Regions from separate parts of the Mesorhizobium sp. USDA 3734 genome, predicted to be linked through region 2. Evidence: predicted binding sites of a transcription regulator. Region 2 holds the regulator's gene; each other region holds the start of a gene.
What was found. Region 2 encodes PhoB, which activates phosphate uptake and scavenging genes when phosphate is short. Its sites were predicted from a motif close to TGTCATNNANCTGTCAT; they were not measured.
Positions count from the first base shown of each region.

Region 1: the regulator PhoB is predicted to act here: its motif matches at 5,543-5,559, upstream of ACZ89F_RS17785 (RNA degradosome polyphosphate kinase).
Region 3: the regulator PhoB is predicted to act here: its motif matches at 5,797-5,813, upstream of phnC (phosphonate ABC transporter ATP-binding protein).

Region 1 is NZ_JBWCCW010000001.1:3,621,899-3,631,929, forward strand. Features, by position in the region: gene fumC (class II fumarate hydratase) at 1-221, shown strand, start outside; gene ACZ89F_RS17770 (DoxX family protein) at 460-879, shown strand; gene ACZ89F_RS17775 (DoxX family protein) at 1,029-1,433, shown strand; gene ppx (exopolyphosphatase) at 1,741-3,276, opposite strand; gene ACZ89F_RS17785 (RNA degradosome polyphosphate kinase) at 3,276-5,477, opposite strand; gene ACZ89F_RS17790 (zinc-finger domain-containing protein) at 5,623-5,868, shown strand; gene ACZ89F_RS17795 (FAD-dependent monooxygenase) at 5,886-7,127, shown strand; gene ACZ89F_RS17800 (TIGR02117 family protein) at 7,161-7,829, opposite strand; gene ACZ89F_RS17805 (amino acid ABC transporter ATP-binding protein) at 7,945-8,694, opposite strand; gene ACZ89F_RS17810 (amino acid ABC transporter permease) at 8,773-9,930, opposite strand; gene ACZ89F_RS17815 (amino acid ABC transporter permease) at 9,935-10,031, opposite strand, start outside.
Region 2 is NZ_JBWCCW010000001.1:7,368,329-7,378,359, forward strand. Features, by position in the region: gene pstA (phosphate ABC transporter permease PstA) at 1-19, shown strand, start outside; gene pstB (phosphate ABC transporter ATP-binding protein PstB) at 16-819, shown strand; gene phoU (phosphate signaling complex protein PhoU) at 845-1,552, shown strand; gene phoB (phosphate regulon transcriptional regulator PhoB) at 1,572-2,261, shown strand; gene ACZ89F_RS35380 (ROK family protein) at 2,278-3,525, opposite strand; gene xylF (D-xylose ABC transporter substrate-binding protein) at 3,796-4,836, shown strand; gene ACZ89F_RS35390 (sugar ABC transporter permease) at 4,981-6,333, shown strand; gene ACZ89F_RS35395 (ATP-binding cassette domain-containing protein) at 6,344-7,144, shown strand; gene ACZ89F_RS35400 (CHASE domain-containing protein) at 7,296-8,924, shown strand; gene ACZ89F_RS35405 (YMGG-like glycine zipper-containing protein) at 9,018-9,263, opposite strand; gene ACZ89F_RS35410 (hypothetical protein) at 9,349-9,675, opposite strand; gene ACZ89F_RS35415 (hypothetical protein) at 9,788-9,967, opposite strand.
Region 3 is NZ_JBWCCW010000001.1:64,968-74,998, reverse strand. Features, by position in the region: gene phnH (phosphonate C-P lyase system protein PhnH) at 1-388, shown strand, start outside; gene ACZ89F_RS00390 (carbon-phosphorus lyase complex subunit) at 390-1,502, shown strand; gene fosX (FosX/FosE/FosI family fosfomycin resistance hydrolase) at 1,499-1,918, shown strand; gene ACZ89F_RS00380 (alpha-D-ribose 1-methylphosphonate 5-phosphate C-P-lyase PhnJ) at 1,915-2,814, shown strand; gene phnK (phosphonate C-P lyase system protein PhnK) at 2,811-3,587, shown strand; gene phnL (phosphonate C-P lyase system protein PhnL) at 3,643-4,350, shown strand; gene ACZ89F_RS00365 (DapH/DapD/GlmU-related protein) at 4,347-4,964, shown strand; gene ACZ89F_RS00360 (DUF1868 domain-containing protein) at 5,051-5,761, shown strand; gene phnC (phosphonate ABC transporter ATP-binding protein) at 5,891-6,748, shown strand; gene phnD (phosphonate ABC transporter substrate-binding protein) at 6,920-7,828, shown strand; gene phnE (phosphonate ABC transporter, permease protein PhnE) at 7,887-8,843, shown strand; gene phnE (phosphonate ABC transporter, permease protein PhnE) at 8,932-10,031, shown strand, end outside.

The DNA of each region.
Region 1 (10,031 bases), 3.7 Mb from region 2:
TCGAAGCGCGGGAAGACAACATCAAGGCGGCACTCGACCGCTCGCTGATGCTGGTGACGGCGCTGGCGCCCACCATCGGCTACGACAATGCCGCCAAGATCGCCAAGACCGCGCACAAAAAAGGCACCACGCTGCGCGAGGAAGCGCTGGCCACCGGGCTGGTCAGCGAAGCCGATTATGACCGGCTGGTGCGGCCGGAGGACATGACGCATCCGGGGTGAGCAATTCCAGGAAAAGTGTCTTGCGGTTTTCCGTCCGGAATTGCGTCAACCAGAAACCCGACATTTCGCAACGGGAGAATTTCCTCACGTCGCGACCTGACCCGACGCGAATTTTGCGTCAGTCGCCCGATCACGGAAATGTAAGCGCTGTGAACAATGTGTTGCCGGATCGACGGCTTTGGTGAACAGTCGGCTTGGTCTATCTGAGTGGTCATTCAAACCCATTCGGAGAGCCACCATGTCCATCAACACTTCAGTCGCCGGTTCCGGCGCTTCCAATGCCTCGACCACCATCCTCCTCGGCCGCGTCCTGCTCGCCGTCATCTTCCTGCTTTCAGGTTTCGGCAAGCTCACTGCCATCGCCGGCACAGCCGGTTATTTCGGCAGCCTCGGCCTGCCCTTGCCGACCGTAACGGCCATTGTCGTCGGCCTGATCGAGCTTCTCGGCGGTCTCGCCATCCTCGTTGGCTTCCAGACCCGGGCCGTGGCCTGGGTGCTCGCGGTTTTCACGGTGGCTACCGGCTTGGTCGCCCACACTGGTTGGGCCGACCAGATGCAGATGATCCAATTTCTCAAGAACCTCGCCATCGCTGGCGGCTTCCTCCTGCTGGCCTCCTCGGGCGCTGGCGCCTATTCGATCGACGCCAAGCGCGGCTGAGCCAAGCCTGGCAATAGCTGAACAAAAAAGCGGCACGGAATTTTCCGCGCCGCTTTTTCGTTGTCCGTATATGCCGCCGATCTGCGGTCCGGAATTTCTGCTAGGATCGGGGACGAGGCCAACCGGCGGCCGACAACGGAGGTGAACGCATGCCCCGCAACGCGCTGCTCCTGCTTTCCCGGCTGCTGTTCGCCGCCCTGTTCGTGCCTTCGGGCTTCCAGGCACTTTCCGATATTGCCGGCACCACTGGCTATTTCGCCGGCCTCGGCCTGCCGCTGCCGACACTTGCCGCCTGGGGCACAGGACTGTTCGAACTGATCGCCGGGCTGCTCATCCTGGTCGGTTTCCAGACCCGGATCACAGCGCTGCTGCTTGCCGCCTTCTGCATCGCCGCCGGTTTCATCGGCCATTACGGCCAGGGTGGCGGCGACGCGATGCTCGCCTTCCTGCACCAGCAGATGCTGATGAAGGACATCGCCATATCAGGCGGCTTCCTGGCATTGGCCATGGCCGGCGCCGGCGCATGGTCGGTCGACGAACGTGGCGCGGTTTGATCTATGCTTAAACGCGCCTGAGTTGGTCGACCCCCACTCCGTCTCGGCTTCGCCGAGCCACCTCTCCCTCGATCGACGGGGTAGAGGAAGGGCGCGAGCCTATTGCCGCCAACGCTTTTCCAACGAGGCTCCCTTCCTTTCCCTCCGGAGGGGGGGAAAGGTGGCGCTGCGAAGCAGCGACGGATTGGGGGAAGCCGGTCCTTAAGCGCGAAGCCGCTGATAAATGAGCACGAGCGAGCTGGTCCGATATCGGGAAGCGCCCGATAAATCACGCTCTGGTAGGCCGTGTTCATTTCACCGAAACGTCCTATTTCACTGAGACGCTGGGACCGCCCTCGACGGCCAGCACCAGCCGGCGGTTGGTTATCTTGGCCAGCTGCGCCAGGCGCCCGGCAGGCCGTTCACCATAGAGATCGGCCAGCGATGCAGGCAGAACCAGCGCCAGCACGCCGTTGGCGCGCTGTTCCCATTTCAGCCTGGGCATGATGCCGGGCATCGACGCCGTCAGCAGATAGACGACGCGCATCATCGCTGCCAGCACGCGGGCGCGCTCCAGATAACGCGGCGAAGCCAGTGCCTTTATCTCGGGTGCGATGGCTTCGTTGAAGATGCCGTCGTGACGATAGGCGTTGGCCAGCGCCAGGAAGGCGCGGCCGGGATGGTCGACACCGAAGAAGGACGCATGCGCAATGATGTTGAGCGATTGCTTGCCGCGATATTCGGGGTGCGCACGCCAGCCGATGTCGGCCAGCAATGCGGCTGCATGGCGGTAGCGCGCCTCGTCCTCGGTCTCGTCAATGCCGAAGGCGGCAAAGGTTTTGGCGGTCCAGTCGACAAGTTCATGCGCATGGGTGACGGAGCGTGAGCGCAGGCGAGCGAGTTCCTCCGAGGCCGAAATCAAGGGATCGGCCTTCTGCTCGGCCGCGTCGAGCAGCGAATAGAGAAAGCCTTCGCGCACGCCGAGCGCCGACACGATGATCTTCGACGGCTGCATCGCCGTCATGATCTCCTGCAGCACGATGGCGCCATAAGGCAGCAGCGAACGGCGGTTCTTGGAAACGCCTTCGATCCCCTTGACCTTCTCGATCTCGGCTTTGGCCACCTGCTTGAGGAAGTTCGTCGCGCTTTCGGCTGATATCTCGTAATGGTGCATGACGCCGAGCGGATAGTTGGTCATTTCCATGTGCAGCCGGGCGAGATTTCGCCAGGTGCCGCCGACGGCGTAGAAGGGCCTGCCCTGCCCGCCCTTCAACAGCTTCGCCTTCGCCAGTTCGTCACGCGTGATCTTGGCCGCCTGGGTCAGCGAGTTCTTGGCCATATCCTGCAGGCGCAGGCCACCCAGCGGCAGCGTTATGCCGTCACCGATCGCTTCGCCGTTGACGTCGACCAGTTCGAGACTGCCGCCACCCAGATCGCCGGCGATGCCATCGGCCGGGTGAAAGCCGGAAATGACGCCGAGGGCCGAATAATAGGCTTCCTGACGGCCGCTGATCACACGGATCTCAGTCTTCAGCACATCCTCGGCGCGGTGGATGAAATCGGGACCGTTGACCGCCTCGCGGGCGGCGGCGGTCGCCAGCACATACATATGCTCGGCGCCGGCCTGGTCGGAAAGCGCGCGAAAGCGGCGGAACTCCTCCATCGAGCGAGTCACCGCCTCGGGGTCGAGTTTTCCGGTCGAAACGATGCCACGGCCGAGACCGGCCAGCATCTTTTCGTTGAACAGCATGGTCGGCGAGCGCGCCAGCCCCTCATAAACGACGAGACGGATCGAGTTCGATCCGATGTCGATGATGGATAGCGGTCGGCGGTCCTGCAGCCGGCCCTGGGAATCAGACAGCATCAGCTGGACGCTGCGGCGTTCTTCTTGCGACGCTTGAACTGCGCAATGCGCTTGGGCGCATGCGACTTCAGCGCGTCACCCCGTCCGGACAGGCTCGGATTGGTCATGAAATATTCCTGCGCGTTGAACGGTTCCTCGCCCTCCTCCAGCACCACGCGCCGGGAGGTTCCATCAGCCAATACGTCGAAACTTTGCTGATTGTCCATGATGTTGCCCAGCATGATCTGGCCAAGGATCTGTTCATGCACAGTTGGATTGGTGATCGGCACCATGGTCTCGACGCGGCGGTCGAGATTGCGCGGCATGAGATCGGCCGAAGAGATGTAGACGATGGCCTCGTCCGACGGCAGGCCGTGACCGTTGCCGAAGCAATAGATGCGGCTGTGCTCGAGAAAACGGCCGACAATCGATTTTACACGAATGTTTTCCGACAGGCCCGGGACCTGCGGCCGCAAGCAGCAGATGCCGCGCACGACAAGGTCGATCTCGACGCCGGCGCGGCCGGCATCATAGAGCGCGTCGATGATGATCGGATCGACGAGCGCATTCATCTTCATCCAGATGCGCGACGGCCTCCCTTCCACCGCATGGGCAATCTCGTCGGCAATGTGCTTCAGGATACGGCTTCTCAACGTGAACGGCGAGATCGCCAACCGCATTTCATCCGTCGGTTCGGCATAGCCGGTGATGAAATTGAAGAGCTGGGCGACGTCGCGGGCGATCGTCGGGTCGGTGGTGAAGAAGGACAGGTCGGTGTAGATGCGCGCGGTCACCGGATGGTAGTTTCCGGTGCCGAGATGCACGTAGTTGCGAAGCTTGCCGTCCTCGCGCCGCACCACCAGCGACATTTTCGCATGGGTTTTCAGCTCGAGGAAGCCGAACACCACCTGCACGCCGGCGCGCTCCAGGTCGCGCGCCCAGCGGATGTTGGCTTCCTCGTCGAAGCGTGCCTTGAGCTCGACCAGCGCCGTGACCGACTTGCCGGCCTCTGCCGCGTCGACCAGCGCGCGCACGATCGGGCTGTCATTGGAGGTGCGGTAAAGCGTCTGCTTGATTGCCACCACTTCCGGGTCGGCCATCGCCTGGCGCAGGAACTGCACCACCACATCGAAGGATTCGTAGGGGTGGTGGACAACGATGTCCTTCTCGCGGATGGCGGCAAAGCAGTCGCCGCCATGCTCGCGGATGCGCTCGGGAAAACGCGGATTGTAGGGCGTGAATTTCAGATCGTCGCGCGGGACGGCGACGATCTCGGAGATTTGGCTGAGCGCCAGCGGTCCGGTCAGGACACTGATGCGGCTCGACGACACGCCAAGCTCGCCGGCGACGAAGTCGCGCAATTCGGAAGGCATCAGCCTGTCGAATTCGATGCGGATCACCGAACCGCGCCGACGCCGCTTCAGCGCCGTTTCGAACAGGCGCACCAGATCCTCGGACTCCTCCTCGACCTCGATATCGCTGTCACGAATGATGCGGAACGTGCCAGAGCCCTTGACCTCGTAGCCGGGGAACAGCTTGCCAATGTACAGGCCGACAGCCTCTTCCAGCGGGATGAAGCGAACATGATGCTTGCGGTCCGGCAGACGGATGAAGCGCTTCAGCGCCACCGGCAGACGCAGCAGCGCGCTCATCTCTTCGCCATTCTTGCGATGGCGCAATTGCAGCGCCATCGAGAAGCCGAGATTGGGAATGAACGGGAACGGATGCGCCGGGTCGATCGACAGCGGAGTCAGCACCGGGAACACCTGCTCCTGGAAATGGTCTTCCAGCCAGACCTTCTCCTCCTTGGTGAGCGCATCGCGGGTGATGCTCTCGATGCCTTCCTTGTTGAGCAGCACGGTGAGCGCCGAAAGGCTCTTCTGCTGGTCTTCCTGCAGCCGCTCGACCTCACGCAGCAGTTGTTCGAGCTGCTGTTCGGGGGTGCGGCCGTCAGGGCTCTTCAGCGTGATGCCCTCGCGCACCTGGCCGGCGAGGCCGGCGACGCGCACCATGAAGAATTCGTCGAGATTGGCGGCCGAGATCGACAGGAAGCGGACGCGCTCCAGCAGCGGATGATTGAGGTTCAGCGATTCCTCGAGAACGCGCCTGTTGAATTGCAGCCAGGAAAACTCCCGGTTGACGAAGCGATCGGGGTTGCCGCCCTCCGGACGGGCCACCTCGACGTTCACGAATTCGCTCTGCACCGGCTTCAGTTCGTTCATGGTTCCTGCTCTTCCCACCCGCTCAAGCCGGTTAACCGGCTTAACTTATCCTCTGACAGGCTTTTGCGACAGTTTCATTTCATCGATCTTGCAAAGAGGCCTGTTATGATCCAGATGCAGAAGAGACTGCGTTAAGGAGACGACGATGGCAGGCGGTTCCATTCCCCATTTTCAGAACGATGCGGGCCATCCGGCAATCGACATCGGCGTCAAGGAATTCATGTGCACCGGCGCCAATCCGCCTTTCGACCACCCGCATGTGTTTCTCGACATGGGCGGCGACAATGAAAAAGTCTGCCCCTATTGCTCGACCCTCTACCGCTATTCGCCCAAGCTGAAGGCGACCGAAACACTGCCGGCCGGCTGCATCTATATCGACCAGGCCGCCTGATTCCTTCGGCAAGCCCGATGAACGACACGCGTTCCCGGCAAGTCGTCATCGCCGGGGCGGGCGTCGCCGGGCTGACCGCAGCCCTTGCATTCGCCGAACGCGGCTACTCGGTACGGGTGTTCGAACAGGCGCAGCGCCTGGAAGCAGTCGGCGCCGGCCTCCAGCTTTCTCCCAACGCGACACGCATCCTTCGCCAGCTTGGCGTACTCGACCGTCTGCTGCCGGTAGCAGTGCGGCCGGAAGCGGTGGTGCTGAAGGATGCCGCAACGCTGCGCGAACTGGCACGGGTGCCGCTGGGACAAGCCGCTGAAACGCGCTGGCAGGCGCCCTATCTCGTCGCTCACAGGGCCGATCTGCAGAGCGCGCTGACCGCGCGCGTTGCCGAGATGCCGGATATCCATCTCACCACCGGCGCCCGGATCAGCAGCGTTGCCACCGGCACGCATGGCATCACCGCGACGGCCGAGTTCGACGGCAAGACCATCGCGGCCGAGGGCTTCCTATTGGTCGGCGCCGATGGCGTCTGGTCGTCGGTGCGCGGGCTTGTCGATTCGGCCAAAAGGGCGACCTCGCCAAGAAGCCGGTTTTCCGGCGAACTGGCTTGGCGCGCAACCATTGCCGCGCAAAGTGCCGCGGGGCAGGCTTTCGCGGCGATCGGCGCTCCCGACTGCGTCACCACCTTCCTGCACCCCGGCTTCCATATGGTCGCCTACCCCGTCAGCAAGGGCGACGCCTTCAACCTCGTCGCCTTCACCAGAGGCGAGCGCATTGCCGAGGGCTGGTCCGGCCATGCCGATCCACGCATCCTCGCCAGCGCAACGCGCGGCACCGCGCCTGGTCTTGCAGAACTGGTGGAAATGGTTGGCGCGTGGCTGACTTGGCCGCTCCATACTGTCGAACAGAACCAGCCTTGGACAAGGCCAGACGGCATCGCGCTGATCGGCGACGCCGCGCATGCGATGACGCCGTTCGCGGCGCAAGGTGCGGCCATGGCGATCGAGGATGCGGCGCTGCTTGCCGATATCATCGCCGACTTCCCTGCCGATCCAGCACAAAGCCTTCAGATCTGGGAGAACCTGCGGCGGCCGCGCGTCGCAAGGGTCGCTCGTCGCGGCGCCGTCAACCGCCTCGCCTGGCATGCCACGGGCCCCGTGGCTATTGCGCGCAATCTGTTCCTGAAAATGCGCTCGTCGGAAAAACTCGCGGCGGATCTGGATTGGCTCTATGGCTGGCAGCCGCAGAAAGTCATTCGACGCTGAAACATGGGCCTGAATATCAGCCCTTGAGCACAGCTAGTTATACAGCCGCATCGACAGGCCAAGCGATACAGGCAGCGGGTTCCACCAGCCAGTGCGCAGGCCGGCGGTGCGCAAGGCGGCCGCCGTCCAGGTGTTGCAGCCGACCAGTGCGTTGAAGTGGCCGTTCGCCTCATAGAAGCCGTCGAACCTGGAATAGGCCGCGTCCGGAACAAGGATCGGGCCCTTCGGCCCTCGCTGAAAACTCGCATCGATGAAATCGAGCAGCGCCGCGAACCGATCCTCACCGAGGTCGAACCCCGCGACGTCCGGGCGCCCTTCGACGATGTCACCGGCGACATCGACATGCATGACCGAAGCATCGATGGTCAGCGCCTTCATCACCGGCACCGCCTTCAACTCGGACCATGTCGGCGTCTCCAGGTAGAAGGCGCGGCCGCCCCAGCCGAAGACGATGTAGCGGACCTCCGGACTGTCGGCCGGTATGCCGGCGTCGACCAGGAAGTGGAAGCGCTGGCGCACGGCATCATCGACCGGAATGGCGATGTCCGTGTGGATGGCATTCTTCAGCACCAGGACGTGGCGCGCCGTGGCCGGCGTGGCGGCAGCCGGCCGCCACAGCGGCCGCGGCACGAGAGCGCCCATCGTCGCGGCAAGCGCAACGACGATCAGCAGAAGGCCTAGACAACGTCCCAGTCTTTTCATGAATGGCGGCCCTGCAAACGCGACCCGGCGCGACACAACACGCCCGCCTCCCGCTCATCCATACGCAAAAGAGCCCGGCAGTGTTTCAGCCGGGCTCCCCGTGGTCGTCGAAGGCCTAGTGCAGGATCTGCGACAGGAACAGCTTCGTGCGCTCATGGCGCGGGTGGTCGAAGAACTCGGCCGGCGTGTTCTGCTCGACGATCTGGCCCTGGTCCATGAAGATGACGCGGTTGGCGACCTTGCGGGCAAAGCCCATCTCGTGGGTGACGCACAGCATGGTCATGCCTTCTTCGGCAAGGCCAACCATCGTCTCCAGCACTTCCTTGATCATTTCCGGATCGAGCGCCGAGGTCGGCTCGTCGAACAGCATGATGCGCGGGTTCATGCACAGCGAGCGGGCGATCGCCACGCGCTGCTGCTGGCCGCCGGACAGCTGGCCGGGATATTTGTGGGCCTGTTCCGGGATCTTGACGCGCTTGAGGAAATGCATGGCGATTTCCTCGGCCTGCTTCTTCGGTGTCTTGCGCACCCAGATCGGCGCCAGCGTGCAGTTCTCCAGGATGGTGAGATGCGGGAACAGGTTGAAGTGCTGGAACACCATGCCGACCTCGCGGCGCACCTCGTCGATCTTCTTGAGATCGTTGGTCAGTTCCTTGCCGTCGACGATGATCTTGCCCTTCTGATGCTCTTCCAGGCGGTTGATGCAGCGGATCATCGTCGATTTGCCGGAGCCCGAAGGGCCGCAGATGACGATGCGCTCGCCGCGCATCACTTTCAGATTGATGTCCTTGAGCACATGGAATTCGCCATACCATTTGTGCATGGCGATGATGTCGATGGCGACATCGGTGGTGGAAATCTGCATCTTGGCGGCGTTGACCTTGATCTCTTCCGCGCTGACGGCATTTTCGGTGGCCATGACAGGGTCCCCTTGTTCTTTTGTTTAGCGTTTGTGGCCGGTGTCGAGTCGGCGTTCGGTGAACATTGAATAGCGCGACATGCCGAAGCAGAACAGCCAGAAGACGAAGGCCGCGAAGATCAGGCCGGACCTGGCCGTCTGCGCCGTTGCCCAGTTCGGGTCGGAGAAGTTCTGCTTAACGATGCCGAGCAGGTCGAACATCGAGATGATGATGACCAGGCTGGTGTCCTTGAACATGCCGATGAAGGTGTTGACGATGCCCGGGATGACCAATTTCAGTGCCTGCGGCATGACGATGAAATACATCTTCTGCCAATAGCCGAGACCGAGCGAATCCGCACCTTCATACTGGCCCTTGGGGATCGCCTGCAGGCCGCCGCGCACCACTTCGGCCATATAGGCGGCGGAAAACAGCGACACACCGATCAGCGCGCGCAGGAACTTGTCGAAGCTGACGCCCTCCGGCAGGAACAGCGGCAGCATGACGCTGGCAAAGAACAACACGGTGATCAGCGGGATGCCGCGCACCGTCTCGATGAAGACGACGCACAGCGTCTTGATGATCGGCATCTTGGAACGGCGGCCGAGTGCCAGCACGATGCCAAGCGGCAGCGACACGGCAATACCGACGAAGGACAGGCTGAGCGTAACCAGCAGGCCGCCCCACAGCGAGGTCTCGACATGCGGCAGGCCGAACATGCCGCCGACCAGCAGGATGAAGGCGACGATCGGCAGCACAAAGAACAGCAGAACGGCATTCAGCCCTTTGCGCGGCACCTTCGGGATGAGCATCGGCACCAGCAGCGCCACGAACAGGATGGCGACCAGGATCGGCCGCCAGCGCTCCTCGATCGGATAGCGCCCGAGCATGAACTGGCCGAATTTGGCATTGACGAAAGCCCAGCAGGCGCCGGTCCAGCCATCCGGCTGGACGCCGCCTTGCGCCACGGTGGCGCATACGGTCCGGTCGGGTCCCGTCCACACAGCGTTGATGAACGCCCAGTTGATGATCTGCGGCAGGATCATCGCCACCAGCGCGATGCCGGCGATGGTCAAAATGGTGTCGCCGGCGGAAGCGATCAGGTTCTTGCGTACCCACGCACCGAGACCCGTGACGCCGGCCGGCGCCGGCTGCGCCAGCGCCATTTCGGTGCGCACCCAGGACATATCATGTTCTTGCATGTCCTTACCTCTCCACCAGCGCCATCTTGGCGTTGAACCAGTTCATCACAAGCGAGGTCAGAAGGCTGATGGCCAGATAGATCACCATCATGATCACCACG
Region 2 (10,031 bases):
ACGCAGAGAGGACAAATGAGCCAGATGTTGTCTCCAGACATGACGATCGCTGCCGAGGCAGCCGCCAAGATCAAGATCGAGGTGAAGAACCTCAACTTCTACTACGGCCAGTCGAAGGCGCTGAAGGACATCACGCTGTCCTTGCCCGAGCGCAGCGTCACCGCCTTCATCGGGCCTTCGGGTTGCGGGAAGTCGACGCTGCTGCGCGTCTTCAACCGCATCTACGAACTCTATCCCAAGCAGACCGCCGAGGGTCAGGTGCTGCTTGACGGCCAGAACGTCCTCGACCGCTCGCAGGATCTCAACCTGCTGCGGACCAAGATCGGCATGGTGTTCCAGAAGCCGACGCCATTTCCGATGTCGATCTATGAAAACATCGCTTTCGGCGTCAGGCTCTATGAAAAGCTCAGCAAGTCCGAGATGGACGGCCGTGTCGAGCAGGCGCTGAAGCGCGCGGCACTCTGGACCGAGGTCAAGGACAAGCTCAACGCCAGCGGCCTCAGCCTCTCCGGCGGCCAGCAGCAGCGGCTCTGCATCGCCCGCACCGTGGCGGTGAAGCCGGAAGTCATCCTGCTCGACGAGCCGGCCTCGGCGCTTGACCCGCTGTCGACCGCCAAGATCGAAGAGCTGATCGACGAGTTGCAAGCCGACTACACGATCGTCATCGTCACCCACAACATGCAGCAGGCGGCGCGCGTGTCGAAGCAGACGGCCTTCATGTATCTGGGCGAACTGGTCGAGTTCGACCGCACCGAGAAGATCTTCACGTCGCCCCGCGAGAAGCGCACGCAGGACTACATCACCGGCCGCTTCGGCTGAGTTCAGGCATACGAGGGACAAGATCATGGGCGAACACACAGTCGCTTCTTTCGACGAGGATCTCGGACAGATCAGCAGGCTCATCAGTGACATGGGCGATCTCGCCGGCTCGATGGTCGGTGGCGCCACCAAGGCGCTTTTGAATTCCGACAACGCCCTGGCACAGCGCGTCGTCTCCGACGATGCGATCATGGATGCGCGCCAGCGCGAGCTCGACGACCGCGCCATCACCTTGATCGCCAAGCGGCAGCCGATGGCCGACGATCTGCGCCATGTCGTCGGTTCGATCCGCATGGCCGGCGATCTCGAACGCATCGGCGACCTTGCCAAGAACATCGCCAAGCGCGTCGGCACCGTCGGCCTCAGCGTCACGCCGCGCGAGTTGTCGCATTCCATCGACGCAATGGCGCAGCTGGTGCTGATCCAGGTGCAGGGCGTGATCGAGGAGTATGCGGCCCGCGACGCCGCGGCCCTGGCAAAACTGCGTGCCGACGACGAACGCATCGACGTCAAATACACCTCGGTGTTCCGCGAACTCCTGACCTACATGATGGAAGACCCGCGCAACATCACGGCCTGCACGCATCTGTTGTTCTGCGCCAAGAACCTCGAGCGCATCGGTGACCATGTGACCAACATCGCCGAAAATGCCTATTATGTTCTGACCGGCACGCAGCTGCCCGCCAATCGTCCGAAGCAGGACGAGACGGCAATGTCCGCGCCGGCGGCATGACGACAGGGGTGACCAGTCTATGATCGCGCCACGCATCATGGTGGTGGAGGATGAGGAGCCGCTAGGCGTGCTGCTCCGCTACAATCTCGAATCCGAAGGCTACCAGGTCGAGGTGGTGACGCGCGGCGACGAGGCCGAGATCCGGCTGCAGGAGAACGTTCCCGACCTTCTGGTGCTCGACTGGATGGTGCCTGCGGTTTCCGGCATCGAACTCTGTCGTCGGCTAAGAATGCGTCCCGAGACCGAGCGGCTGCCGATCATCATGCTGACCGCGCGCGGCGAGGAAAGCGACCGCGTGCGTGGCCTGTCGACCGGCGCCGACGACTATCTGGTCAAGCCGTTCTCGACACCGGAATTCATGGCTAGGGTAAAGGCGCTGCTGCGCCGCGCCAAGCCGGAAGTGCTGTCCAGCGTGCTCAAGGTCGGCGACATCGTGCTCGATCGCGAGTCGCACCGGGTCTATCGCAAGAAGAGCGAGATCCGGCTCGGGCCGACCGAATTCCGCCTGCTCGAGTTCATGATGCGCCATCCCGGCCGCGTGTTCTCGCGCAGCCAACTGCTCGACAATGTCTGGGGCGAGACGATCTATATCGACGAGCGCACGGTCGATGTGCATGTCGGCCGGCTGCGCAAGGCGGTCAACAATGGCCGCATGCCGGATGTCATCCGCACCATTCGTGGGGCCGGATACGCGATCAGGGAAGACTGAACTCCCTCGTTTGAACTCACGCCACGTTCTTGCCGGTGAGGCCGGATCTCGTCTGCGCGCCGGGTGCAAAAATCTCCTGGTCGACGAAGGTCAGCGCGCGCATGGCGCAGCCTTCGCGGATCAGCGGCAGTTCGTTCGGCTCGGTGTCGAAGGAAATCGATTTCGAGTGCTGGCCGCCGGCGGTCTGGGCAATCGCCTTGCGCAATGCGGGCTCGATCAGGTCGAAGGCAGCGGCGCTGACGCCGACCATGGCAACGGGCGCCGGATCGATCAGCGCGAACAGGCTGCCGAGACCGTAGCCGAGCGCTTCGCCGGCCTTGCGATAGGCCTCGCGCTCGGGGCCATCCTTTTCGCGGGCCGCGGTCGCCAAGGCGCGCATGTCGGCGTCGCTGACATCGGCGACGGGTTCTGCGTCCTCACCCAACTGCCTGGCGTTGCGCCAGATGGCGTAGTTGCCGGCATAAGCTTCGACGCAGCCGCGCCGTCCGCAGCGACACAGCGCACCGTTCGGCTGATGGATCATGTGGCCGAACTCACCGCCCGAGGAATGAGTGCCGGTGAACAGCTCGCCCTTCAGCACCAGGCCCATGCCGATGCCGTGCGACAAAAGGATGGCGATGAAATCGTCGCGGTAGCGATCAGGATCTCGCCATCGCAGCGCTATCGCCATCATGTTGCAGTCGTTTTCCATGGTGGCGGGGATGCCGAACTCGTCCTCGAGTATGTCGGCGAAGGCGATGTCGGTGTGCGGCGTGATCGGCGACCACAACATGGCGCGGGCGCGGGTGTCGGTGATGCCCTGGATCGCCAGCGCGATGCGGGCGACGCTGCGGACGTCAAGGTCGGGGTCCTCAAGACGGCGCCGCACGATGGCGACGCATTCGCCGATCAGCGCCTCGCGGGACATCGTCAATGTGTCCAGCCGGCGCTGTTCCTCTGATATCACTTGGCCGGCATAGTCGATGACGGCGACGGAGAGAAAATTCAGCGACAGCACCACGGTCATCACCGCCGCCGCTTCCGGATTGAGGCCGAGGCCGACCTGCGGCCGGCCGCGTTTGAGCGAGCCGGCCTCGCTTGGTTTGCTTTCGGTCAGGATGCCTTCGCCGATCAGGTCGGAGGAGATCGCCGATATGGTCGAGTGGCTGAGGCCCGTGGTCGCGGCGATCTCGGTGCGTGATGGTTGTCCGGCGCGGCGCACGGCCGCAATCACCATCGCCCGGTTGCGCCGGCGCAAATCGTCGTGGCGGATTCCGACCGACATGTTTACTCAAGTCCTCCCGGTCGCCGCGGCTCTCCGTGCCCCTCGAACGCTGTCGGCAACGCAGGCAAATACTGGCAGAAGCCGCCCACTCTGTCATTTATTTATTCCGGAGCTCGAAAAAAATTCGCGAGCACATCAAAATCCATCAGAATCAATGTTGACAGCGTTCGGGTGTTGGACCAGTATTTTTTCGAGGCTCGAAAAAATAGAGCCTCTGTGCCGGCCTTCGGGTCAGTTTGGTCGCGCCATACGCGGCGCAGGGAGGATATTATGAAAAGATTCACAGCCGCCATCCTGGCGGGTGCCGCCATGTCGCTGACGCTCGCGTCGGTTGCGCAGGCGAAGGACAAGGTCATTGGCGTTTCGTGGTCCAACTTCCAGGAAGAGCGCTGGAAGACCGACGAGGCCGCCATGAAGACGGCGATCGAGGCCGCCGGCGACAAGTACATCTCCGCCGATGCGCAGTCCAATCCCGGCAAGCAGCTTACCGATGTCGAAAGCCTGATCTCGCAGGGCGCCAATTCGCTGATCATCCTGGCGCAGGATGCCTCGGCCATCGGCCCGGCGGTGCAGAAGGCGCTGGACGAAGGTATTCCGGTCGTCGGCTATGACCGTCTGATCGAGAACAAGGACGTCTTCTATCTGACCTTCGACAATAAGGAAGTCGGCCGCATGCAGGCCCGCGAAGTGTTCAAGGTCAAGCCGGAAGGCAACTATGTCTTCATCAAGGGTTCGGGTGCCGATCCGAATGCCGACTTCCTGTTCTCGGGCTCGATGGAAGTGCTCAAGGAAGCCATCGACAGCGGCAAGATCAAGAATGTCGGCGAGGCCTATACGGACGGCTGGCTGCCCGCCAACGCCCAGAAGAACATGGAACAGTTCCTCACCGCCAACGACAACAAGGTCGATGCCGTGGTCGCGGCCAATGACGGCACAGCCGGCGGCGTCGTCGCGGCGCTGACGGCGCAGGGCCTTGCCGGCACCGTGCCGGTCTCGGGTCAGGACGGCGATCACGCCGCGCTGAACCGCATCGCGCTCGGCACGCAGACCGTGTCGGTGTGGAAGGACGCGCGCGAACTCGGCAAGAACGCCGCAGAGATCGCCTCGCAGCTCGCCGACGGCAAGAAGACGAGCGACATCGCCGGCGCCAAGGACTTCACGACGCCTGGCGGCAACACCGTCAAGTCGCTGTTCCTGACCCCGGTTGCCATCACCAAGGACAATCTCAACGTGGTCATCGACGCCGGCTGGATCAAGAAGGACGAAGTCTGCGCGGGCGTCGCCGCCGGCACCGTCGCGGCCTGCAACTGATCTGGATCACGTCGAAATATCTGAACGCCGCGGCCTAAAAGCCGCGGCGTTTTCTCAAAAAGATTTGTGTTTCCGCATCACGCGGATAGCTTCTAGGCTGGGTTCCGGCATCCGCGTCAGACGGCCAGCCGGTGGGAGGAAATCATGACCGATACGACGTCCAACCCGCAGGCCGACACAGCACGTGCGTCGGAACTCGGCGCGGTCGCCCGGTTCCTGAAGGCGACCGAGATCGATACCCGCATGCTCGGCATGATCGGCGCCCTGCTGATCATCTGGATCGGGCTGCATGTCATTTCCAGCCTGCGCCTTGGCGTCAATCCGCTCGATTTCGACAGCCGCACCTTTCTCACGCCGCGCAATCTGTGGAATCTGTCGGTGCAGACATCGGCGGTCGCCATCATGGCCTGCGGCATGGTGCTGGTCATCGTCATGCGCAACATCGACCTCTCCGTCGGTTCCGCCGAAGGCCTGATCGGCATGGTGATGGGCTTTGCCCAGGTGCATTTCCTGGTCCGGTTTGTCGGGCTCGAACTCGGCAATCCGTGGATCTGGGTCCTGGCATTGGTCATCGGCCTGGCGCTCGGCCTGCTGATCGGGGCCTTTCAAGGCTTCGTCATCGCATATCTCGAAGTGCCCGCCTTTATCGTGACGCTGGGCGGACTGCTGGTCTGGCGCGGTGCCGCCTGGTGGGTCACATCAGGCCAGACGGTGGCACCGCTTGACGCCACCTTTCAGCTCATGGGCGGCGGGCCATCGGGATCGATCGGCGCGACCTGGAGCTGGGTCGTCGGGGTCGTCGCCTGCCTCGCCGTGGTGTTTGCGCTGTTCAACGGGCGGGTGCAGCGCAAGCGTTTCCGTTTTCCGCTGCGTCCGATCTGGGCCGAGACGCTGCTCGGCGTCGTCACCTGCGCCGTCATCATGGGTGCGGTCTGGCTCGCCAATTCCTATCCCTGGCCGATCGGCATCGTGAACAGATATGCGGCCGCCAACAACATCACCGTTCCCGAAGGTGGCCTGTTCATCGCTCACGGCATAGCCATACCGGTGTTGATGGCGATCGCCGTCGGGCTGGTCATGACCTTCATCACCAACCGCACCCGTTTCGGCCGCTATGTCTTTGCCATCGGCGGCAATCCCGAGGCTGCCAATCTCGCCGGCATCAACACGCGCTGGATCACCATGAAGGTGTTCATGATCATGGGCGTGCTGGCGACGATCGCCGCCGCGATCTCCTCGGCCCGGCAGAATTCGGCGACCAACGTGCTTGGAACTCTGGACGAACTGCTGGTCATTGCCGCCGCCGTCATTGGCGGCACATCGCTCGCCGGTGGCTCGGGAACGATCATCGGTGCCATGCTTGGCGCGCTGCTGATGCAGTCGCTGCAGTCCGGCATGGTGCTGCTCGGCGTCGACTCGCCGCTGCAGAGCATCGTCGTCGGCGCCGTGCTGGTCATCGCCGTCTGGCTCGACACCGTTTATCGCAAGCGCGTCTAGGAGGCATGCCATGACTGACAAGACTGCTCCTGCAGCCACCGCGCTGATCGACATGAGGAACATCTCGATCGCCTTTGGCGGCATCCGCGCTGTCGACGACGCCTCGATCGATCTCTTCCCGGGCGAGGTCGTGGCGCTGCTCGGCCATAATGGCGCCGGCAAGTCGACGCTGATCAAGATACTGTCCGGCGCCTACAAGCGCGACTCCGGCCAGATCTTCGTCAATGGCGAGGAGGCATCGATCTCCAACCCGCGCGACGCCAAGAAGTATGGCATCGAGACGATCTACCAGACGCTGGCATTGGCCGACAATGTCGACGCCGCCGCCAACCTTTTCCTCGGCCGCGAGTTGATGACCGCCTGGGGCACGCTCGACGACGTCGCCATGGAGGCAGAGGCGCGCAAGGTGATGGGCCGGCTCAACCCCCGCTTCCAGCGCTTCAAGGAGCCGGTGATCAAGCTGTCGGGCGGACAGCGGCAATCGGTGGCGATCGCGCGCGCCATCCTGTTCAACGCACGCATCCTGATCATGGATGAGCCGACGGCAGCGCTTGGTCCGCAGGAAACGGCGCAGGTCGGCGAACTGGTCAAGCAGCTCAAGTCCGACGGCATCGGCATCTTCCTGATCAGCCACGACATCCACGACGTGTTCGAGCTCGCCGACCGGGTCTGCGTCATGAAGAACGGCCAGGTCGTCGGCACGGCCCGCACCACTGACGTGACCCAGGACGAGGTGCTCGGCATGATCATTCTGGGCAAATGCCCGCCCGGCGCCATTCCTGGACCGGGGGCGCTGAAGATCGCGGCCTGAGACCGCTGAAGATTGCGGCCCGAGGTCAGACCAGATCGCGGGTTGCCGATCACGTGATGTGCCAGCCGTCAGCATGGCTTGGCCTTGCCATTGTGTTGGCGCGGCGACTTGCCCATAAAGGTCTCAATTCGCTCAGGGACCACATCATCCGTTGAAGAAGCTTTTTCCAATCGTCGCGTTCATCGCCGTTGCGCTGATCAGCATGACGATGGCGGGGTTTGCCTATTTCGCGACGCAAGAGGCCGCCCGCATCAAGTTCGAAGCGACGGCCGACGACGCGCTCAACCGGATCGAGAGCCGCATCGACCTGCATTTGTCGCTGCTGCGCTCGACGCAGGCCCTGTTCGACGCCCGCAACGGCGATATTTCCGGCAACGAGTTCAAGGCGTTCTTCAAAGCGCTCGATGTCGACAACAATTTTGCCGGCTTGCGCGGCATCGGCTATGTCAGGCTGGCGAAGGCCGGAGACGAGGCGGCGGTCGAACGCGATATGCTGCGCGACCATGGCGTCAACCATCCAATCTATCCTGACACCACGCAGCCCTGGCGCACCCCCATCGTGCTGTTCGAGCCGCTCGACCCGTCCAACCAGGGTAGCATCGGCTACGACATGTTCAGCGAACCGGTGCGGCGCGCGGCGATTGAAAAGGCGATGTCGGATGACCACCAGCACGCCAGCGGGCTGGTGCAGCTGGGCCAGGACACGGGTGCCGCGCAGACGTTCACCGGCTTCCTCGTCTTCGTGCGGCTCAATGTCGAAACCGCGCCCGACGTCATCAATGCGTCCAGATCCTCCACGGCGGGTTTTCTCTATGCGGCCTTTCGGGCTCGCGACCTGTTCCAGACCGCGCTCAGCCGGTCGCCGCTGCTTCCGGTCAACACCGAAATCTACGACGGCGAGGGCGCGGTGAACGGCGACAATCTGTTGTTCCGCTCGGAGACGCCCCCGGCTTCGACCTTCGGGGACAGGCTGCTGGTCACCCGCAAGATCATGGTGGCCGGCCGGCCATGGACTGTCCTGTTCCGGCCGACGAGCGCCTTCTCGCAGCCGTCGTCGCGCGCCATTCCGGTGATGCTGGGGCTGTTCGGCCTGTTGCTGGCGGGCGCCATCGCGCTGGTGGCGCGGTATCAGGAGCGGGCCTATGAGGCGGCGTCGCGCTTGCACGAAACGACGGAAAAGAGCCTGCTCGAAAAAGACCTGATGCTGCAGGAGATGAAGCATCGCATCAAGAATTCGATCACCAGGGTGCTGGCGATCGCACGCCAGACGGCATCGCGGGCCACTGACGTCAACGAGTTTTCCGCATCCTTCTCGGCCAGGCTGCAGGCGATGGCGGCATCCCAGGACATGCTGACGCGCTCGCGCTGGCAGAAGGCCGATCTTGGCGATCTCCTGCGCATCGAGCTAGGGCAGGTGTTCGGCAAGGAGCTGCCCGATGAGCTGTTGTCGGGGCCACAGGTGCTGCTCGACGAAACCACGACGCAAGCGCTGGGCCTAACCTTCCACGAACTGGCGACGAATGCGCTGAAATACGGCGAAGCCGGCAATTCCGTTGGGGCGCTGAAGGTGGACTGGTCGGTCGAAGGGCGCGGGCGCGACAGGATGCTGGCTCTCAACTGGCGCGAAACCGGGCAGAAGAAACTCGAAGCGCCCGCCAAGACCGGATTCGGCACCAAGCTGATCGATCTCAACGTCACGCGCGAATTGCGCGGTACGATCAAGCGTGATTTCCGGGCCAATGGGCTGAACGTCGAAATCAAAATTCCCCTGGCAAGTTGACGGCGATCGTCAGGCGGCCAGGATCAAGCATCCAGACATAGAAAATCCGGAGGCCGGCAGGCCGGTCTCCGGATCGTTTCAATTATCGCCGAACTAGTTGCAGCGCGCCGTGTAGATCCGGCCGCGATGATCGCGATACTGGCAATAGCCATTGCGCAGGTTGCGCACCAGCAGGCCGGAACCGGCACCAACTGCCGCGCCGATCAGCGCGCCCTTGCCGCCGCCGACCAGGCCGCCGACACCAGCGCCGATCAAGCCGCCGCCAACCACGTCCTGCTCCGTCGAGGTGCAGCCGCTGACCGCGACCACAGCAACCATGGCAATAAGTATCTTCCGCATAGAGTCACTCCTCACTTTTTGTCCTCACTTTAAATAAGCTCCGACCGCCATTTAGCATGAAATGGCGCCCTTTGCCCGCCTGAATTTATTGTTGGCTAAGATAGTCTTTTTCGGGACGCGTCATGTTCGACGCAACCATGATATTTGAGATTTCCAACGATGCGTCAAGACTGCCGTCCCGACCAACCTTCCACACGACCTGATCGTAGTCATCTTCTAGCCCCGGGTCGACCGCAAGGCACTTGGCGACGATGTGCTGGGCTTGCCCCTGCACGTCACCCATGGCGAATGGCCGTTCGGCGACACATTGGTCGGCGGTTTCGAAAACACTGACAGGGACCTGAAGCTCACGGCAATCGGCCATCGTGTTTGAGCAGCCGATGACCAGCAGCAATGCGGCGATGTGTTCCATGGCGAAAACGTCCTCTCGCCACAGTAACGGTCCACATTCCGCAAAGTTCCTGCACTGCAAGACCTACCAGCGAATTAACATGGAGTGATCGGAGGGCCGCAGCGCGCGGAGGTCAGTAAGCCAGCTGGAAGAGGACGACCGCGACGACAAGCGCGGTTAGAGCCAGAGCGACAAGGCGCAAGGAAGCGTGAGGAACAGGAGGCAGCGGCGGCGCGGATGTCTCGGAGTCTTCAAACGCGCCCATGGAGATCCGAGCGGCCTGTTCCAGTCTGTTCATGTCGGCAACCGTCAAGGCATTCCTCCCGCACCATGCTGCAAGTCCTGCTGCGGAAATGTCCGACGGTGCAACAGGTTCC
Region 3 (10,031 bases), 7.3 Mb from region 2:
TTCCGCGGCGGTCAAATCCTGGCTTGGCTTCCACACCGGCGCGCCCTTGGCCAACACGCCGGCCGATGCGCATTTCGCTTTGATCGCCACGCCGGCCGAGATGATGTCGTTGGACGGCTTTTCGCAGGGCACGCAGGACTATCCCGACCGCTCGACCACACTGATCCTGCACGTCAGCGATCTCGTCTCCGGCACACCGCTGTTGCTCGAAGGTCCCGGCATCGAAACCAGCGCCACGATTGCACCGGCGCAGATGCCGCGTCATTTCGTCGAGCAGTGGAAGCAGAACAACAAGCGTTTTCCGCGCGGCGTCGACATCATCCTCGCCACCGCTGATGGCATAGCCTGCCTGCCGCGCACGACGCGCATCAAGACGATGGAGGCGTAAGATGTATGTCGCGGTAAAAGGTGGCGAAGCGGCCATTGCCAACGCCCACAGCCTGCTTGCCGACCGCCGGCGCGGCGACCGTTCGGTGCCGGCCCTTCGCCTCGACCAGATCGTCGAGCAGCTGGCGCTCGGCGTCGACCGGGTGATGAGCGAAGGCTCGCTCTACGACCGTGAACTGGCGGCACTCGCCATTGTCCAGGCACGCGGCGACATGATCGAGGCAATCTTCCTGGTGCGTGCCTATCGCACCACGCTGCCGCGCTTCGGCTACTCCAAGCCGATCGACACCGCCAACATGCTGGTCGAGCGGCGCGTGTCGGCGACCTACAAGGACCTGCCCGGCGGCCAGTTGCTTGGGCCCACCTTCGACTACACGCACCGGCTGCTCGATCCCGAGCTTGCGGCCGGCGCCGATGTCGCCGAGCCGCTGCAGCGCGAGACTGAAGCGCAAGCCATGCCGCGCGTTTCGGCGATCCTTGCCCGCGAAGGCCTGATCGAGCCGGACGGCGACATGCCGCAGGACCATGTCCCCGGCGACATCACCCGTGAGCCGCTGGAATTCCCGATGGCGCGCGACATCCGCCTGCAGGCGCTGTCACGCGGCGACGAGGGTTTCCTGCTGGCGCTCGGCTATTCCACGCAACGTGGCTATGCCCGCAACCATCCCTTCGTCGGTGAGATCCGCATCGGTGAGGTCGAGCTGGAGCTCGACGTGCCGGAACTGCCTTTCGCTGTGCCGCTCGGCACGGTGCGGGTCACCGAGTGCCAGATGGTCAACCAGTTCAAGGGTTCGGCCAAGGCGCCGCCGCAATTCACCCGCGGCTACGGGCTCGTCTTCGGCCAAAGCGAGCGCAAGGCGATGGCGATGGCGCTATGCGACCGGGCGCTGCGCGCCTCCGAGCTCGGTGAGGATGTCGTCGCCGCTGCCCAGGACGAGGAGTTCGTCATCTCGCATTCCGACAACGTCCAGGCGACCGGCTTTGTCGAGCATTTGAAGCTGCCGCATTATGTCGACTTCCAGGCCGAACTCGATCTCGTGCGCCGCATGCGCGCCGAATACGACGCGCACGAAAACCCCGCGAAGGTCGAAGAGAAGCGGGAGGCCGCGGAATGATCGAAGGCCTGTCCCACATGACTTTCATCGTCCGCGACCTCGACCGGATGACCGAAATCCTGACCGGAGTTTTCGAAGCGCGCGAAGTCTATGCCAGCGACGCCAAGCAGTTCTCGCTGTCGCGCGAAAAATTCTTCCTGATCGGCGACATCTGGATCGCCATCATGGAGGGCGAGCCCTTGCCGGAGCGCAACTACAACCACATCGCCTTCAAGATCGACGACGCCGATTTCGACCGCTACGCCGAGCGCGTCGGCAAGCTCGGGCTCGACATGCGGCCGCCACGCCCGCGCGTCGAGGGCGAAGGCCGCTCGATCTATTTCTACGACGATGACAACCACATGTTCGAACTGCACACCGGCACGCTCAATGAGCGGCTGGCGCGCTACGCCAAGGGATTTGAGGTCGCATCATGACCGACATCGCCACCTACAACTTCGCCTATCTCGACGAGCAGACCAAGCGGATGATCCGCCGGGCGATCCTCAAGGGCATCGCCATTCCCGGCTATCAGGTGCCCTTCGCCTCTCGTGAAATGCCGATGCCTTATGGCTGGGGCACCGGCGGTGTCCAGGTCACCGCTTCGATCATCGGCCCCGATGACGTGCTGAAGGTCATCGACCAGGGCGCGGACGACACCACCAACGCGGTGTCGATCCGCGCCTTCTTCAAGAAGGTCGCCAATGTCGCTGTCACCACCGATACCGCCAGCGCCACCATCATCCAGACCCGCCACCGCATCCCCGAGCATCCGCTGACGGCGGGCCAGGTGCTGGTCTACCAGGTGCCGATTCCCGAGCCGCTGCGCTTCCTGGAACCGCGCGAAACCGAAACGCGGAAAATGCATGCGCTGGAGGAATACGGCCTAATGCATGTCAAACTCTACGAGGACATCGCCAAGCACGGCCGCATCGCCACCACCTATGCCTATCCGGTCAAGGTCGAAGGTCGCTATGTGATGGACCCGTCGCCGACGCCGAAATTCGACAATCCCAAGATGCACCGCTCGCCGGCATTGCAGCTGTTCGGCGCCGGCCGCGAAAAGCGCATCTATGCGGTGCCGCCGTTCACCGAAGTGGTCAGCCTCGACTTCGAGGATCATCCGTTCGAGGTGCAGACCTTCGACCAGCCCTGCGCACTGTGCGCCGCCGAGAATGTCTATCTCGACGAAGTCATCCTCGACGACCATGGCGGCCACATGTTCGTCTGCTCCGACACCGATCACTGCGAGAAGCGGCGGGCGGACGGCCATCGCGGCCATCTTGCCCCGGAAACCCATCTTGCCTCTGAAACAATGGAGCCGGCGCGATGACCGACGAACCGCTGCTGCGCGTCTCGGCGCTCTCCAAATTCTACGGCTCGCGCGTCGGCTGCGACAACGTCTCCTTCGACCTGTGGCCGGGCGAAGTCCTGGCTGTCGTCGGTGAGTCCGGCTCCGGCAAGACGACATTGCTCAACTGCCTGTCGACGCGGCTGCTGCCCAGTTCCGGCACCGCCAGCTACCGCATGCGCGACGGCCAGTTCCGCGAACTTTACCGCATGAGCGAGGCCGAGCGCCGCTTCCTGATGCGCACCGACTGGGGTTTTGTCCATCAGAACCCCGCCGACGGCCTGCGCATGACGGTATCGGCCGGCGCCAATGTCGGCGAGCGGCTGATGGCGGTCGGCGACCGTCACTACGGCAAGATCCGCGCCACCGCCGTCGACTGGCTGTCGCGTGTCGAGATCAACGAGGACCGCATCGACGACGAGCCGCGCGCCTTTTCCGGCGGCATGCGCCAGCGCCTGCAGATCGCCCGCAATCTCGTCACCGGGCCGCGACTGGTGTTCATGGACGAACCCACCGGCGGCCTCGACGTCTCGGTGCAGGCGCGCCTGCTCGACCTGCTGCGGGGTCTGGTCACCGATCTTGGTCTGGCGGCCATCGTCGTCACCCATGACCTTGCCGTGGCGCGGCTTTTGTCTCAGCGCATGATGGTGATGAAGGACGGCCGCGTCGTCGAAAGCGGCCTCACCGACCGCGTGCTCGACGACCCACGAGCGCCCTACACGCAATTGCTTGTTTCCTCGATTCTGCAGGTTTGACGATGATTGCTCCAGCGCATGGCCCACAAACGAATGACTATGGGAGGGCCTTCTAGTGCCCACCCCCCTCGTCATTTCCGACGTAGCAAAAAGCTTCACCATGCATCTGCGCGACGGCATCAAACTGCCTGTTGTCGCCGGTGTCTCGTTCTCGATCAGGGCAGGCGAATGCACCGTGCTCGGCGGCCCGTCCGGTGCCGGCAAGAGCTCGATCCTGAAGATGCTCTACGGCAACTACGCCGTCGACGAAGGCCAGATCATCGTCATGCACGATGACGGGTTGATCGATCTCGCCACGGCCAGCCCGCGCACCGTGCTTGCCGTGCGCCGGCAGACGATCGGCTATGTCAGCCAGTTCCTGCGCACCGTGCCGCGCGTCTCGGCGCTCGATGTCGTCGCCGAACCGCTGGTCGAGCGCGGCGAGGATCGCGAGATTGCCCGTGGCAAGGCACGCGCCTTGCTGGCGCAGCTCAACCTGCCGGAGAAACTGTGGGCATTGCCGCCGGCGACCTTCTCCGGCGGCGAGCAGCAGCGCGTCAACATCGCACGCGGCTTCATCACCGAGCACCCGATCCTGCTGCTCGACGAGCCGACTGCCTCGCTCGATGCCAGGAACCGCGATGTCGTGATCGAACTCATCGCCGCCAAGAAGGCGGCTGATGTCGCCTTGCTCGGCATCTTCCATGACCACGACGTGCGTGAGGCGGTTGCCGACCGCGTCATCGACGTCACCGCTTTCGCTCCCGGAAAAATCGCCGCATGACGAGGAAATTGTCCGAGACACCGCTGGTCCATCCGACAGCGGAGGTGCAGAACTCGACGCTCGGCCGCTGGACCGAGATCGCCGACCGCAGCCGCGTGTCGGAAAGCGAGCTTGGCGACTATTCCTACATGATGCAGGATTGCGCTGTCTGGTGCGCAACGATCGGCAAGTTTTCCAACATTGCAGCCAGCGTGCGCATCAACGCCACCAATCATCCGACCTGGCGGCCGACGCTGCACCATTTCACCTATCGCGCCTCGGATTATTGGGACGACGCCGAGCACGAGAGCGAGTTCTTCGCCCAGCGCCGCGCCAGGCGGGTCACCATCGGCCATGACACCTGGCTCGGTCACGGCTCGACCATCCTGCCCGGCATCACCGTCGGCGATGGCGCCGCGGTCGGTGCCGGCGCAGTGGTCTCCAAGGATGTCGCCCCCTACACCATCGTCGCGGGCGTACCCGCAAAGCCGATCCGCGAACGCTTCGACCGCCGCACCGCCGAACGCTACCAGGCACTCGCCTGGTGGGACTGGGACCATGCAAGGCTACGCGCGTCGCTCGATGATTTTCGTTCGCTTGAGGCTGAGGCTTTTCTGGAAAAGCATGGCGGATAGTCTTCACATCATCGTCATGGGCTAACCGGTTTCATATCCCTGACACATCGCCCGGGCAGGACGCAGGCCTTTCCCTGGAGATCGCAATGTCCGTTTCTGTCAAATCGTCGCTCGCCGCATTCTTTGCCGGCTCAAATCCGAAGCCGCCGGTTCATCTCGGTACGCGCTACGACACATCAGGCAATTTCCTGATCGAGCCCGGCAACACGGTCGTCAGCCACCTCGTCAGCGGTTCATCGTCGGAGGCTGTGGTGCTTGCGGTGCGCGACCGTATGCTGGCGATGCAAGACGCCGACCGGCTGGCTTTCACGCCCGTCTCCAGCCTGCACATGACGCTGTTCCAGGGCATCATCGAATATCGCCGCCGCTTGCCCTACTGGCCGCAGGACGTGCCGCTCGACACCAGCATCGACGCCATGACCCGCCTCTATCTGGAACGCCTGAAGGGCTTCGAGGGCTTCGGCCCGTTCAAGATCAAGGTCGTCGAAGTTCTGCCGACCGGCCTCACCGTTGCCGGCGCGACCGACGACGATTTGCGCATCATGCGCGCCTGGCGCGACGCGCTGGCCGGGCCGTTCGGTTACCGGCATCCCGATCACGATACCTACGTCTTCCACATCACCTTCGCCTACCAGATCCAGCGCCTTGCAGACGACCGTGCGGCAGCGTGGCAGGCGCTGTTCGACGATTGCCTGGCACTTTTCGACCGGCAGGCACCAGAGATCGAGATCAAGGCGCCCGCCTTCTGCGCCTTCCGAGACATGAAGCATTTCGAGGAATTGCAGGTGCTCGGCTGATCGCCAGCCAGGCGCCGGTCGTCGCGCCTGTGGAGCGTAACAAAACTGACATCATCGCGACACGGCAGGTTCATGTGGCTGCGTTAGGCGAGAGCCTGACGATCAATGGTCCGGACTGGAACCTGCCCCATGCCAGCAACCTCTGCCACGCTCGAAATCCGCGGTGTCACCCGACGATTTGGCAAGAACACTGCCGTCAGCGACATCAACATCGCGATCCCGCAGGGTCAGATGGTTGGCATTATCGGCCGTTCGGGCGCCGGCAAATCAACCCTTCTTCGCATGATCAACCGTCTCATCGACCCCAGCCAGGGGTCGATTTTTTTTGACGGCGCCGAGGTCTCCCAGTTGCGCGGCTCGCCGCTGCGGCGCTGGCAGCGTGACTGCGCCATGATCTTCCAGCAGTTCAACCTGGTGCCGCGCCTCGACGTGCTGACCAATGTGCTGCTCGGCAAGCTGAACCACCGCTCGACCATCACCAACCTGTTCGGCATGTTCTCTCGCGCCGAATGCGCCGAGGCGATCGCAGCACTCGAGCGGCTCGACATTGCCCGCACCGCGCTGCAGCCCGCCGGCACCTTGTCGGGCGGCCAGCAGCAGCGCGTCGCCATTGCCCGCGCCATGATGCAGCAGCCCAGAGTGATCCTTGCCGACGAGCCGATCGCGTCGCTCGACCCGCTCAACGCCAAGGTGGTGATGGATTCGCTGCAGGACATCAATTTGCGCGAAGGCATCACCGTCGTCACCAATCTGCACACGCTGGATACCGCCCGCACCTATTGCAACCGCATCATCGGCATGGCCGCCGGCAAGGTCGTCTTCGACGGCCCGCCGGAAGAGCTCAACCGCGAGGCCGTGCGTCTCGTCTATGGCGCCGACAGCAATGGCCAGGAAATCTCCGAGGCCATCACCTCGACCACCGTTGCCTTCAGCCGAAAGATCGCCGCATCCGCCGGACCGCTCGAGCCCGCATTCCCGGGATATTGAGTCCATGATCCCGAAAAGTGGAAACCGGTTTTCTCGGACAAACGGGAACCGTTTTGTCCAGAGATCATGGACCAAAAAAGAGCGGCTGGGATCGCCAGCCCACGTCAAGGGCACCTGTCAAAATCGATAACGCTGCCGGCGCGGGGCCGGAACCTACAGGAGAGATATCCAATGTTCAGGAAGATGGTTTTCGGCGCCGTTTCGGTGCTCGCCATGGCGACCAGCATGGCGCATGCCGCCGATATGAAGGAATTTCGCGTCGGCATTCTCGGCGGTGAAAACGAAACTGACCGGCTGCGCAACTACCAGTGCCTCGCCGACCATTTAAAGACCGAATTCGGCTTCGAAAAGGTCTCGCTGTTCCCCGCCGCCGACTATGACGGCGTCATCCAGGGCCTGCTCGGCGGCACGCTCGACTTCGCCGAACTCGGCGCTTCCGGCTATGCCAGCGTCGTTCTCAAGGACCCGAAGGCGGTCACCCCGATCCTCACCACCCAGCAGACCGATGGCGCCACCGGCTATTATTCGATCGGCCTGGCGCTGAAATCCTCCGGCATCACCGACATCAAGTCGGCCAAGGGCAAGAAGCTCGGCTACGCCGATCCGGATTCGACCTCCGGCTACCTGATCCCGCTGACCCAGATCCCGAAGGACACCGGCGCTTCGAACGAAACCTTCTTCGCTTCGACCCAGTTCAACGGCGGCCACGAGAACAACGTCCTGGCCGTGCGTGACGGCAAGGTCGACGTGGCGGTGGACGATTCCTCCGGCATTGGCGACTTCAAGGACGGCTACACCTCCGGCACCTTCCACAAGGAAGTCGCCAAGGGCGCCGTCGACCCCAACGACTTCGTCGAAGTCTGGCGCTCGGGCCTGATTCCGAACGGCCCGCTGGTCGTGCGCACCGCGCTCGGCGACGACATGACCGCCAAGCTTGCTGCCTTCTTCACCGGCCTGCCCAAGAAGGACAAGGCTTGCTTCGAAGGCGTCGAAGGTGGCGATTTTACCGGCTACGTCCCGGTGAAGGCAGACTTCTACAACGTCATCGTCGAAGCCCGTAAGGCAGCCATCGGCGGCTAACGGCAAAAATCAGGAAGGGCGGCGTCGAGAAAACGCCGCCCTTCTTGCATGTCCGATCATGACCCTTTCCGAGACAGCCCCTTCCGGCGCCACTCACCAGATGGCCGACGCCTGGCGTCGCCAGACGTCGCTGCGCCGGCTCTACACAGCCATCGGTGTCGGCCTGCTCATTGTCGCGCTCGGCAGCACCATGTGGTTCGCCAACGAGGCCAATGCCGGACATTTCTTCGACCGGCTGCCGCATTTGCTGGATTTCCTGAGCTGGCTCGTCCCCAAGGACTGGAACGATGTCTGGCGGGCGATGTTCGACATCGCCTCTCCGCATGACACCGGTACCCAGGAATTCAACTTTCCGCTTGGCCGCGCCTATGTCTGGGGCGGCTTCTACATCCCTGAATATTTCGAGCTGATGCTGACCACGCTCAACGTGGCGCTGGTCTCGACCTTCATCGGCTTCGTCTTCGCCGTGCCGTTCTCCTTCATCGCCGCGCGCAACCTGACGCCGCATCCGGTGCTGCGGCTGATCGTCAAGCGCTTCATGGAACTGCTGCGCGCCTTTCCCGAGATCGTCATCGCTGGCCTGTTTGCGGCCATCGTCTCGATCGGTCCGATTGCCGCCATCATCGCCATCGGCCTGCATTCGATCGGCGCGCTGGGCAAGCTCTTCTACGAAATCAACGAGAACATCGACATGCGCGCCGAGGAGGGCCTGAGGGCGGTCGGCGCCAACTGGTTCGAGCGGGTGCGCTTTGCCGGCCTGCCGCAAGTGCTGCCCAACTTCATGTCCTACACGCTGCTGCGCGTTGAAATAAACGTCCGCATTTCCACCATCATGGGCGCGGTCGGCGGCGGCGGCATCGGCGAGGAGTTGAAGCTGTCGATCTCGCGTGGCTTCGGCGCCAAAACGATAGCTCTTGTGCTGCTCCTGTTCACGACGATCTTCATCGTCGACCAGTTCTCCGCCTGGCTGCGCCGCAAGCTTGTCGGCGAGCAGGCCTTCGTGATGGGGGCATGACCATGATCCCGAAAAGTGGCATCCGGTTTTCTCGGACAAACGGGAACCCGTTTTGTCCAAAGATCATGGCAAACCAGGAAGGCTACCCATGGCCACAATGACCGCCGATGAAATCCAGTCGATCGAAGAGCGCTTCCCGCAGGTGTTCCGGCGGCCGCTCCACAAGCGCTTCGGGCCGCTTCTGCTGGCTGGCGGCATCTTTCTCTACCTCCTTTACGCGCTGTGGTTTTTCAACCTGCCGCAGGTCATGCGGGAATCGCACTGGGAGCGCCTGCCGCTGTTTCTGACCCAGTGGATCAGCTACGACGTGCAGCCGATCTTCCGCCTCGATGAACCGCAGATCACCGCCAAATATCCACGCTTCTCGGTGCTCGGCCCGAATCCAAATCCGGACTGGGTCAAGACCAATGCCGATGGTTCGGTGACGATCCTGATCGACGGCACCGCCAAGTCGATCACCTTCAACAAGACGCAAGCGACGATAGTTTCCAACGGTGAAACCGTTGCAGTCGGGCTAGACACCGGCAAGCCGCTGATCTCCGGACCGGTTCCCGGCTGGATCACCGCGCATGAAGATGAGGTCGTCGCCGACATGGGCTTTGCCGGCGAGGCCCGCGTCGCCGTCGACCGCGTCAGGATACGCAAGCGTTTTCTCGGCTGGGCAAACTTCGTCTTCGACACCCGCTCGCCTTTCTTCGGCAAGTCGGCAAGCGAAGTGACCTCGCTGATCGTCTCCGGACCGGAACTGGAACCGGGCACGTCCAATCTGGCGCTGGCCGGCGACAACATCTGGAACAACGCCCAGTGGCAGCATGGCGATGTCTGGACGAAACTCTTGCAAACCATCGTCATGGCCTTTCTCGGCACCATGCTGGGCGGCATCGTCGCCTTCCCGCTGGCCTTCTTCGCCGCCCGCAACATCACGCCCAGCCGGCTGGTCAACCAGGTGCTCAAGCGCTTCTTCGACTTCATGCGTTCGATCGACATGCTGATCTGGGCGTTGTTCTTCACCCGCGCCTTCGGCCCCGGGCCGCTGGCGGGCAGCGCGGCGATCTTCTTCACCGAGATCGGCACGCTCGGCAAAACCTATTCCGAAGCGCTGGAGAACATCGACGACAAGCCGCGCGAAGGTGTCACCTCGACCGGAGCCAACGGCCTCCTGGTGCAACGCTACGGCGTGCTGCCGGA